3 regions of the Comamonas sp. GCA5 genome follow, and region 2 is predicted to be linked to each of the others. Evidence: predicted binding sites of a transcription regulator. Region 2 holds the regulator's gene; each other region holds the start of a gene.
The links. The regulator FNR, encoded in region 2, switches genes on or off when oxygen is low (the NO sensors DNR and NnrR bind a similar motif). The targets are predictions, from matches to a motif close to TTGATNNNNATCAA.

Region 1: the regulator FNR is predicted to act here: its motif matches at 2,215-2,228, upstream of SJH88_RS01255 (MBL fold metallo-hydrolase RNA specificity domain-containing protein).
Region 3: the regulator FNR is predicted to act here: its motif matches at 2,649-2,662, upstream of cydD (thiol reductant ABC exporter subunit CydD).

The regions. Positions count from the first base shown of each region.
Region 1 covers NZ_JAZHFR010000003.1:14,542-18,238, forward strand. The annotation lists gene SJH88_RS01250 (DUF6882 domain-containing protein) at 55-546, shown strand; gene SJH88_RS01255 (MBL fold metallo-hydrolase RNA specificity domain-containing protein) at 649-2,064, opposite strand; gene katG (catalase/peroxidase HPI) at 2,334-3,697, opposite strand, start outside.
Region 2 covers NZ_JAZHFR010000012.1:22,616-26,312, forward strand. The annotation lists gene ccoG (cytochrome c oxidase accessory protein CcoG) at 1-222, shown strand, start outside; gene SJH88_RS04845 (FixH family protein) at 298-585, shown strand; gene SJH88_RS04850 (hypothetical protein) at 831-1,136, shown strand; gene fnr (fumarate/nitrate reduction transcriptional regulator Fnr) at 1,206-1,931, opposite strand; gene hemN (oxygen-independent coproporphyrinogen III oxidase) at 2,137-3,516, shown strand; gene SJH88_RS04865 (sulfite exporter TauE/SafE family protein) at 3,522-3,697, shown strand, end outside.
Region 3 covers NZ_JAZHFR010000115.1:3,037-6,733, forward strand. The annotation lists gene SJH88_RS17590 (acyl-CoA dehydrogenase) at 1-456, shown strand, start outside; gene SJH88_RS17595 (NAD(P)H-dependent flavin oxidoreductase) at 600-1,562, shown strand; gene SJH88_RS17600 (hypothetical protein) at 1,853-2,182, shown strand; gene SJH88_RS17605 (hypothetical protein) at 2,158-2,526, shown strand; gene cydD (thiol reductant ABC exporter subunit CydD) at 2,766-3,697, shown strand, end outside.

The DNA.
Region 1 (3,697 bases), on a different contig from region 2:
AGGCGTGCACTCCTGCCTGACAATCATGCCTATTGCAAAAAGATGGAATCTGGAATGAGTGACGCACACGAAGCGACCGATTGGGCGGCCTGGAGTCGCGAGGCGGTCGAGACCATGGTGGCCCGCAACGCCGAGTGGCCGCGGCAGTTTGGCCTGCAGGACAAGCCGGCCTACCGCTGGGATCTGGAGCGTGCGCTGCTGGTGTTTGAAGGGCCGTTGCACGAGGTGGTGGCTACCGTCTGCCTGGTGGGTACGACCAGCGAGCGCGAAGGCAGCTTTGTCTGGAGCTGGGCCAACGAGGCCATTCCGCCCGTGCACGGCCAGGCGCTGGAAGTGGTGCATGAATTCGGGCGTGACCACCATCTGGCACTGTTGACGACCCCGCGCATCCAGGGCGGCCGCCCGGAGGCGACCGAGTGCCTGTGCATTGCCGGGCGCCTGCAGCGCGCGGTGGGCACGTTCATCGACCAGCAAGGCGATGTGGCCCTGTACTTCACTATCTTGCACCTGCAGGTGGCCGTGGACGACGATCTGGCGCTGAACTGAGAGCGCGTCCGGACTGCGGCGCTGGCGCCGTGCCTGCCGCCGTGGTGCGTATTGTCGGCGCCCAGGCGGCTTGCCCTCAGCGCCAGGCCACTGGCATGGCACTCACAGGGCGTACGCGCTACCGTGGCTGGGTACGACCACCTCGCTGGTGCCCCAGCCCTGTTGCTGGCGCAGTGCCGAGGCCAGCGCCTGCGAGGCCTGGGCCTCACCATGGATGACATAGGTCTTGGCCGGGGGCCGCTCAAAAGCCCGGGCCCAGTCCAGCAGCGCCCGTTGGTCGGCGTGGGCCGAGAAGCCACCCAGGGTGTGGATCGATGCCTGGACTTCGATGTCGTCACCCAGCAGGCGCACATGGCGCTCGCCATCGACCAGCCGCCGCCCCAGCGTGCCCTGGGCCTGGAAGCCGGCAATCACCACGGCGCATTCGCGGCGCCCCAGGTTCTGGTGCAGGTGGTGGATCACCCGCCCGGCATCGCACATGCCGCTGGCCGAGATGATGACGGCCCCGGCCCGCACGCGCGTGAGCTTGATCGATTCTTGGACATCGCTCACGAAATGGATGCGCAACTGCTGGGTCAGTTGCTTGGCTTGCGCAAACAGCTCGCGGGCTTCGTCGTCAAACAGCGTGAAATGCTTGCGGGTGACTTCCGTGGCGGCAATCGCCATCGGCGAGTCGATGAAGATGTCCAGCGGTCCCAGCCGCCCCTGCGAGGACAACTTCAGGAATTCATAGAGCAACTCCTGGGTGCGGCCGACGGCGAAGGCGGGAATCACCACATTCCCCTTGGCGACCGTGCGCTGGACCACCTCGACCAGCTCGTCGAGGGTGGACGGCATGTCTTTGTGCAGGCGGTCGCCATAGGTGGACTCGATCAGCAGCACATCGGCACTGTCAATCGGCGTCGGGTCGCGCAGGATGGGCCGCCCCGGCTGCCCCAGGTCGCCGCTGGCCACCAGCTTGCGGGTGTGCCCCTGTTCGTCGGTCAGCCAGACTTCCAGGATGGCCGAGCCCAGGATGTGCCCCGCGTCACGAAAGCGCACCTTGACCGAGGCATGCGGCGCAAACTCGGTGTCGTAGTCCACGGTGTGGAACAGCCGCAGGCAGTGGTTCACATCGCGCAGCGTGTACAGCGGGGGCAGTATCTTGTGGTGGCGGTGTCGCACGTTGGACTTGCTGGCCCGCTGGGTGCTGCGTTCAAAATCCGTTTCCTGGATGTGGGCGCTGTCCTTGAGCAGGACGTCGACCAGGTCCAGGGTGGCCGGCGTGGTGAAGATCGGCCCGCTGAAGCCCTGCATGGCCAGACGCGGCAGCATGCCGCTGTGGTCGATGTGTGCATGGCTCAGCAGCACAAAATCGATGCGTCGGGGGTCGAAAGCAAAGGGTTCGTAATTGCGCTCCCGGGCTTCGCGGTTGCCCTGGACCATGCCGCAATCAATCAGGAAACGGCAGTCCGCCGCCTCCACCAGAAAACACGATCCCGTGACTTGCTGGGCGGCGCCATGAAAAGTGATCTGCATGAATGAGGATCCGGGCCTGTCCCTGTGTTGCAGGAGAGCACACCACCCTCGGACAGGCCTGTGCAGCGGTGGTGCACAGGTCCACCATACGCCAGAAACGGAGGGCTGTTCAAGCCAGGCGCGGCGCGTGGTCTGCGGCGGCAGCGCCGCTTGATGCAAGGCAAACCCCGCGTTGCCTGGCACCGTGGGTGCACGCCGCCATGAAAAAGCGCCCCGAAGGGCGCGGTTGGAGCGGGCCAGCGCTGGGGCCGGGACCCCAGGGCGGTGTCTCACTTCTTCAGGTCAAAGCGGTCCAGTTCCATGACCTTGGTCCAGGCGGCCACGAAGTCGTGGATGAATTTGCTGCTGGAACCTGCCTCGGCATACACCTCGGCCAGTGCGCGCAGGATGGCGTTGGAGCCAAACACCAGGTCCACACGGGTACCGGTCCACTTCTTGGCGCCGGTCTTGCGGCACACGCCTTCGTAGGTGCCATCGTCCAGGGCCTTCCACTTGGTGCCCATGTCCAGCAGGTTGACGAAGAAATCGTTCGTCAGCTTGCCGGGGGTTGCGGTCAGCACACCGTGCTCACTGCCATCGGTGTTGATGTTGATGGCACGCAGGCCGCCGAGCAGCACCGTCATTTCGGGGGCGGTCAGCGTCAGCAGTTGTGCCTTGTCGATCAGCAAGGCCTCGGCCGGCGCTGCGAAAGCCTGCTTCTGGAAGTTGCGGAAGCCATCGGCCACAGGTTCCAGCACATTGAACGATGCGGCATCGGTTTGTTCGGCACTGGCGTCGGTGCGACCGGGGGTGAACGGTACCGAGATCTGCGTGCCGGCATCGGCGGCGGCCTGTTCCACACCGGCGCAGCCACCCAGCACGATCAGGTCGGCCAAAGAGATGCGCTTGTCGCCCTCGGCAGCTTTGTTGAACTCGCGCTGGATGCCTTCCAGCACGGCCAGGACCTTGGCCAACTGGACAGGGTGATTGACGGCCCAGTCCTTCTGCGGGGCCAGGCGGATGCGGGCCCCGTTGGCACCGCCGCGCATGTCCGAACCCCGGAAGGTTGAAGCCGCGGCCCAGGCCGTGCCCACCAGCTCCTGCACGCTCAGGCCGGAGGCCAGCAGTTTGGCCTTCAGTGCGGCCACGTCGGCGGCATTCACCAACGGGTGGTTGACGGCGGGCACGGGGTCCTGCCAGATCAGCTCTTCCTTGGGCACTTCGGGGCCCAGGTAGCGTGCACGCGGACCCATGTCGCGGTGGGTCAGCTTGAACCAGGCGCGGGCAAAGGCTTCGGCAAAAGCCTGGGGATTTTCCAGGAAGCGGCGCGAAATCTTTTCGTAGGCCGGGTCCATGCGCAGCGACAGGTCGGTGGTCAGCATGGTGGGCTTCTTGTTCGGGCCGCCATGGGCGTCGGGGATGACGTCTGCGGCATCCTTGGCCACCCACTGGATGGCGCCGGCGGGGCTGTGGGTCTTGACCCATTCGTACTTGAACAGGTTCTCGAAGAAGTAGTTGCCCCACTGTGCGGGGGTTTGCGTCCAGGTCACTTCCAGGCCAGAGGTGATGGTGTCGCCACCGTGGCCGCTGCCAAAGCTGCTGGCCCAGCCCAGGCCCTGGGCTTCCAGGCCGGAAGCCTCGGGGTCGGTGCCGA
Region 2 (3,697 bases):
ACCCAGACCTACCATGTGCAGGTGCATGGGCTCAACGGGATCGAACTGGTCGAAGGGGGCGAGGTCGAAGTGCTGCCCGCCCAGACGCGCGGCGTGGCCGTGCGGGTGCAGATTCCCTACGGTGCGGCGGAGCCCGGCTCGCACCACATCGTGTTCGACATCGACGCGCGCAGCGGTGAGGGCCGGGTGTCCGAAAAATCCGTGTTCCTGGTGCCGCGTTGACCGTGGATGCGGGTCTGGCGCACGGCCCCCTCGGGCACTGTGCGCGGTGTTTGTTTATTTCTCAGAAAGTCTAGGATGTCTCAAGCTGAAATGAAGCCCGAAGTCTCGACCGCTCCCTGGTGGAAGTTCGGCCATGTGTGGCTGGTGCTGGCAGGTCCTGCCATCGTGGTGGTGGCGGGCATTGTCACCTTGGTCATTGCCACGCGTGGCGCGGATCCGGTTGTGGACCCCGACTATTACCAGAAGGGCGTGAACATCAACGAGCAATTGCGCAACCCGGACAAAAGCCATGCGCCTGCGCACGCGGTGCGCAACCACGCCGCCACCCCTGCGGACGATTTGCCCAACCTGGCACCCAAGTGATGCGGCGCGCTGACAGGCCGTTTGTGCTGTTCTCGGCAGCACGGGGGCATGACCGCGCAGAGGGGATTGGCTTAAAACATAGCTGCTGGCGCATGTAATCAGTAGGTTTCAAATAGAAAACTATTTGAAATTCAATGGAATCAAGCGCTGGCAGCTATGTTTTTTTATTCAGTGTTTGTCCCACAAGCATGGTTCAGCGGCTGTGGACACAATTTAGGTACAACCTCTTGCGAAGGAGTGCTTTTATGTGGACACGACGCTGGATGTGGATTGGCTGGCCGGCCTTTGTGGCGGCCGGCGTGATGGAGATGCTGGTCTTTGCGGCGTTTGACCCGCACGACATGCTGTGGATGGGGCAGACGGTGGAGCTGTCGCGCACGGCCATCTACACCCTGGCATTCTTTGCGTTCTGGGCGGTCTTCGCCGTGGCCGGCTGGATGACCATGGTGCTGGCCCTGCCCAGCGCAGCGGTCAATGCCCAAGCCCAGGCGCCGTCGACTGGGCTTGGCGACCCCGAGCGGCTGCAAGCCTGCTATCCCAACAACGCTTGAATGAAAAAAGCCTTCCTGTTGATGCAGGAAGGCTTTTTTCGTGGACCTGCTCTGAGGCAGCGGCAGTGGTTATTTGTTGCAGTCTTGGTGGCTGTTAACCAGGCGTTGCAGCGCGGCGGTATCAAGAATGCGCACGTGGCGTTGTTTGACCTCCACCATACCTTCTTCGACGAACTTCGAGAAAGTGCGGCTGACCGTCTCCAGCTTCAGGCCCAGGTAGCTGCCGATCTCTTCGCGCGTCATGCGCAGCACCAGTTCCGACGACGAGAAGCCGCGTGCGTGCAGACGCTGCACCAGATTCAGGATGAAGGCCGCCAGGCGTTCCTCAGCGCGCATGCTGCCCAGCAGCAGCATCACGCCGTGCTCGCGCACGATCTCGCGGCTCATGACCTTGTGCACGTGGGTCTGCAGGGCCGTCACTTCGCGCGACACCTCCTCCAGCCCGTCAAACGGCATCACGCACACTTCGGCATCTTCCAGGGCCACTGCATCGCAGGTGTGGTGGTCATGCACGATGCCATCCAGACCAATGATCTCGCCGGCCATCTGAAAGCCTGTCACCTGGTCGCGACCATCTTCGGTAGCCACGCAGGTCTTGAAAAAGCCTGTGCGGATGGCATACAGCGATGTGAAGGGCTCCCCGTTGCGGAACAGCGTGCCGCCGCGCTTGACCTTGCGGCGGGTGGCCACAATTTCGTCGATGCGCTGCAACTGCTGCTCACTCAGCCCCGCGGGCATGCACAGCTCGCGCAGGTTGCAGTTGGAACAGGTTACTTTGATGGTTGGAGGGGTCATGTACTCGGACGCGGCGTGGTGCAGGCGATCTTGCGGGTCACGCGGTGCGTTAAAAGTCGGTAAAAAAAGAAGCTGTTACAACTGGGATTGCGGTGAATGATGCTTGTCAAAATTGTGGCATTGCTTGATCGCAGACCTCTTGATTCACGTCAAGGATGGTTGCGGGCCATTGGTGCACAGTCTAACAATCAAGGAAAAAAGATTCATGACTGTCGTCACACCCGAACTCCTGCGTCGTTACGACGTACCTGGTCCACGCTATACCTCTTACCCCACAGCAGACAGGTTTGTGGAAGCGTTTGGTGATAGCGACTATATCTTGGCTCTGAAGCAACGCAAAGTCGCTGCGGCTGCCAAGCAGCCGATGTCGCTGTATGTGCACATCCCGTTTTGCGAATCGCTGTGCTATTACTGCGCGTGCAACAAGATCGTGACCAAGCACCATGAGCGTGCGGCCACGTACATGCGCTATCTGGAGCGCGAGGTCGATCTGCACCTGCAGCACTGCGGGCGGGGGCAGGTGGTCAGCCAGTTCCATGTCGGCGGAGGAACGCCCACGTTCCTGTCCGATGACGAGTTGCGTGAGCTGTGGCAGATGCTGCGCGAGCGTTTCGCCTTTGATCCTGCTGGCGAGTATTCCATCGAGGTGGACCCGCGCACGGTGACGCGCGAGCGCCTGGCTGTGCTCAAGGAAGTTGGCTTCAACCGCCTGAGTTTCGGCGTGCAGGACTTCGATCCCGATGTGCAAAAGGCCGTGCACCGCGAGCAGCCCGCCGAGCAGGTGTTTGATCTGGTGGCCGCTGCGCGCGAACTGGGATTCCAGTCCATCAATGTGGACCTGATTTATGGCCTGCCCAAGCAGAATGCGCAATCGTTTGCGCGCACGCTGCAACAGGTGGCGCAACTGCGCCCGGACCGTATTGCCTTGTATGCCTACGCCCACTTGCCCGAGCGTTTCAAGGCCCAGCGCCGCATCCTGCAGCAGGACTTGCCGCCTGCGGCAGACAAAGTGAACATGCTGTCGGCGGCCATCGCGAGTTTCATCGACGCGGGCTACGTGTATGTGGGCATGGACCACTTTGCCTTGCCCGAGGATGCGCTGGCAGTGGCCAAGCGCCAGGGGCGCTTGCATCGCAACTTCCAGGGTTACAGCACCCAGCCGGATTGCGATCTGATTGCGCTGGGGGTTTCGGCGATCGGCCGCGTGGGGGCCACCTACAGCCAGAACGCCAAGACGCTGGAAGAGTATTACGACCTGCTGGACCAGGGGCGCCTGCCCGTGGTGCGCGGTCTGGCGCTGACGCGCGATGACTTGATCCGCCGTGCTGTGATCATGACCATCATGTGCCAGGGCGAGGTGCTCTTCGAGTCGATCAACAACGCATGGCTGATCGACTTCCCGCAGTATTTCGCGGCGGAAATCGCTGCACTCGAAAGCCAGCAGGAAGAAGGCCTAGTGGAAATCCAGGACGACTGCATCAAGGTGACCGAGAAGGGCTGGTTCTTCGTGCGCGGCGTCGCCCTGGTGTTTGACCGTTATTTGCAGGCAGATCGCAACCGGGCCAGGTTTTCGCGGATCATCTGATCCCTATGGCGCTTTCTCTGCTTTGGACGGCATTTTTCATGGGGCTCGTGGGTGGGCCCCATTGTCTTGCCATGTGTGCCGCACCCTGCCATGCCGTCATCCAGGGGCAGGCCCATGCCGTGCGCCTGCATGCCGGCGCCGCTGCAACAGCGCCCCGCGGCGTGCCTGGCTGGGCGGCCCT
Region 3 (3,697 bases), on a different contig from region 2:
GCCAATGACCTGGTGGGCCGCAAGACGGCCCGTGACGGTGGCAAGAACGCCAAGGACATTGCCGCCCAGATCGCCAAGACCGAAGAGCAGTTGCGGGCCAGCGGCACCGCCGCCGCCCAGGCCATGGCCCTGCGCCTGCAGGCCGCGCGCGAGGCGTTCCTGGACGTGGTGGACTTTGTGGCCGGCAAGGCCAAGGCCTCGCCCAACGCCGTGTACGCGGGCAGCGTGCCCTACCTGATGCTGACCGGCAACCTGGTGGCCGGCTGGCAGATGGGCCGTGCCCTGCTGGTGGCGCAGGACAAGCTGGCCCAGGGCGAGGACGTGGCCTTCATGCAGGCCAAGGTGGCCACGGCGCAGTTCTACGCCGAGCACATCCTGACCCGCACCACCAGCCTGCGCGACAGCATCCTGGCGGGTGGCGACAGCGCCTGCGCCCTGGCGCTGGACGCCTTCTGACGCCCTGGCGACAGACAGCACCGCGGTAAGGGCAGACCATGGGATGGCTGCTCTTATCATTAGAAAAGTGAGCTGCTGGCGCTTGTCTGGTCAGCGTTTGAAGCTGTTTTTCTATCAATCACAATAGATTCGGAGACCGTTGCATGTCCAAAATTCCTGCAGTGCTGCAAAACTTGGCATTGCCCGTGATCGGCTCGCCCCTGTTCATCATCAGCAACCCCAAGCTGGTCATTGCCCAGTGCAAGGCCGGCATCGTGGGTTCCATGCCCGCCCTGAATGCCCGCCCTGCGGAAATGCTGGAGGACTGGCTGGCCGAGATCACCGAAGAGCTGGCCGCGCACAACCGGGCGCACCCTGAAGCGCCGGCCGCCCCGTTTGCCATCAACCAGATCGTGCACAAGAGCAACGACCGCCTGGAGCACGACCTGCAGGTCTGCGCCAAGTACAAGGTGCCGCTGATCATCACCAGCCTGGGCGCGCGCGAGGACGTGAACCAGGCCGTGCACAGCTGGGGCGGCGTGGTGATGCACGACATCATCAACAACAAGTTCGCCCACAAGGCCATCGAGAAGGGCGCGGACGGCCTGATCGCCGTGGCGGCGGGGGCTGGCGGCCATGCCGGCGTGAAGAGCCCGTTTGCCCTGATCCAGGAAATCCGCCAATGGTTCGCCGGCCCGCTGGCGCTGTCGGGTTCCATGGCATCGGGCGGCGCCATCCTGGCCGCCCAGGCCATGGGGGCGGATTTTGCCTACATCGGTTCCGCCTTCATCGCCACCGAGGAGGCCCGCGCCGCCGAGGAGTACAAGCAGGCCATTGTGGACTGCAACTCGGACGATGTGGTGTATTCCAACTTGTTCACCGGCGTGCACGGCAACTACCTGGCACCGTCGATCCGCGCGGCCGGCCTGGACCCGGACAACCTGCCAGTGTCGGACCCCAGCGCCATGAACTTTGGCTCGGGCCGCACCAAGGCCTGGAAGGACATCTGGGGCTGCGGCCAAGGCATTGGCGCTATCGACCAGGTGCTGCCAGCGGCCGAGCTGATTGCGCGTTTCAAGCGGGAATACCAGGAAGCCCGCCAGCGCCTGCAACTGGCCACGGCCTGACCCTCTGGCGCCGCCGTCCCATTGGGGACTGGAAGCGCAGGACATAGAAAGTTACAATTCGGGCGCCTCGGTAGGCCATGGTTTGCCGTGCGCAGCCGCCCAGCCCCTGTGTGCCAGGCTGCCTTCTGCGAAGTGGGCGGTCTGTACCACAGGGGCTTGTCTTTTTTCAGTGCGCTCTCGCGGGCGCTGTTTTGTGAATTTTTTATGCAATTGACATCCTTCGGCGCCGTGGCGCTGGCATCGCTGGCCCAGGCCACTTCGGCCCACGCCGCCGAATCCACCCCCAGACGGTGACCGCCCTGGGCCTGAAGTCCATCGTCCAGATTGATGCCAAGTCCATGGAAGCCCTCAACGCCTACCTGCGCCCAGCGCGGACCTTCCCTGGCCAGGGGGATTTCATCAACGTTGCCGAGATGCAGGAGGTCGACCGGGACTATCCCAAGGATCTGGCCGCGACCTTCCTGGAAAACGTCCGCCTGAGCGATGCCGACAAGCAGGCGCTGGAGCCCGCCGCGGTGCAGCTGTTTGCCAGCGTGTGCGATTCGCAAAAGCGCATCACCTGCACCTGGGCAAGCCCCAGAACGTCACCGAGTGCGTGCACCCGGCGATGGTGGCCGTGAACGTGCCCTTCAACTGCCTGGCGCCCAATCCGCCCGAGAAGATCGTGGCCTTCCTGCAGCGCGCCGGTGTCGCCCAGCGGGACCTGCAGCAGTACCGCGAGCAGGTGCAGGCCCTGGCTAAGGGCTTTGAGACCGCCCCGCTGACCCAGGCCTGGAAGGTGAGCTGCCGCTGGCCGCCGAGAAGAAGAAAAGCCCCTGGTGTGGCAGAACAACTTCCCGCGCGAAAGCATCGACGTCACGCCCCTGCAGTACTGAGCCGCGCGGCCAAGCACGGCCCCTGCGATGGCTACGCATGGCAACCATGCGCTGAACGCGGCAGACCATGCGTCGCTGAGCGTGTGTGACATCGCTGCGGCATGCCGCCATCACCCAACAGCGCCCTTCGGGGCGTTTTTTTGACCTGCGCACCACGGGGGCTTGGTGTAGGTCATGACACGGCCATTACCCATCTTCCTATCGGGGTGAATTGATGGAAATCAACGTCGCAGTGTTTCACTCGACTACCTGAGCCCGTGTGGAAGTTGTTCTGCAGAAACCCTAGCATCTGCATAAATTTCAGTAAATACTGAAAATTCAGAATCAAATGGAATCCACTGACTTCGATCAAACGGCAAGCAAGCCCCGCGCCCAGCGTCGCCGTCCCGACCGCGGTACCGCGTGGTCGGTCGTGGCCTCGCTGTTGTGGCTGCCGCAGGCGGCATTGCTGGCCACCGCCGTGCAGTGGATGGCCACAGGTCGTGCCGCCGAGGTGGGTGGGCTGGCGCTGGGGCTGCTGGTGCTGGGTGCGGCCAAGGCTTGGTGCGAGGGCCATGGCATGCGCCTGAGCTTCGAGGCCGCCCGGGCCCAGCTGGACACCCTGCGGGCCCAGGTGGTGCAGGCGCTGGCCAGCAGCTCGCCCCTGGACACACGGCGCGTACCGTCGGGCCAGGCCGCCAGCGCCGTGGCCGAACAGGCGGAGGCGATTGTACCCTGGCTGTCGCGCTACCAGACCGCAATGTGGCGCACCCGGGTGCTGCCGCTGGTGATTGCCGCCGTGGTGGCTTGGCAATCCTGGGTGGCGGCGCTGATCCTGGTGGTGGCAGCGCCCTTGATTCCCCTGTTCATGGCCATCGTGGGCTGGCGTGCCCAGGCGGCCAGCCAGGAGCAGATGGTGCAGCTGGGTCAGATGAACGGTTTTCTGCTGGACCGCCTGCGCGGCCTGACCACGCTGCGCGCCTTGGGCTCGGTCGATACCACGGCCCAGCGGCTGCGTGCGCATGCCGAATCCCTGCGCCAGCGCACCCTGCGCGTGCTGCGCATTGCCTTCCTGTCCTCGGCCGTGCTGGAGCTGTTTTCGGCGCTGGGCGTGGCCATGGTGGCCGTGTACGTGGGCTTTCACCTGCTGGGCTATCTGGAGTTCGGCACCTGGCACGGCCGCCTGAACCTAGGGCAGGCCCTGTTCGTGCTGCTGCTGGCCCCCAGCTTTTTCGAGCCGCTGCGCGAGCTGGCGGCCGTGTGGCACGACCGCGCCGCCGG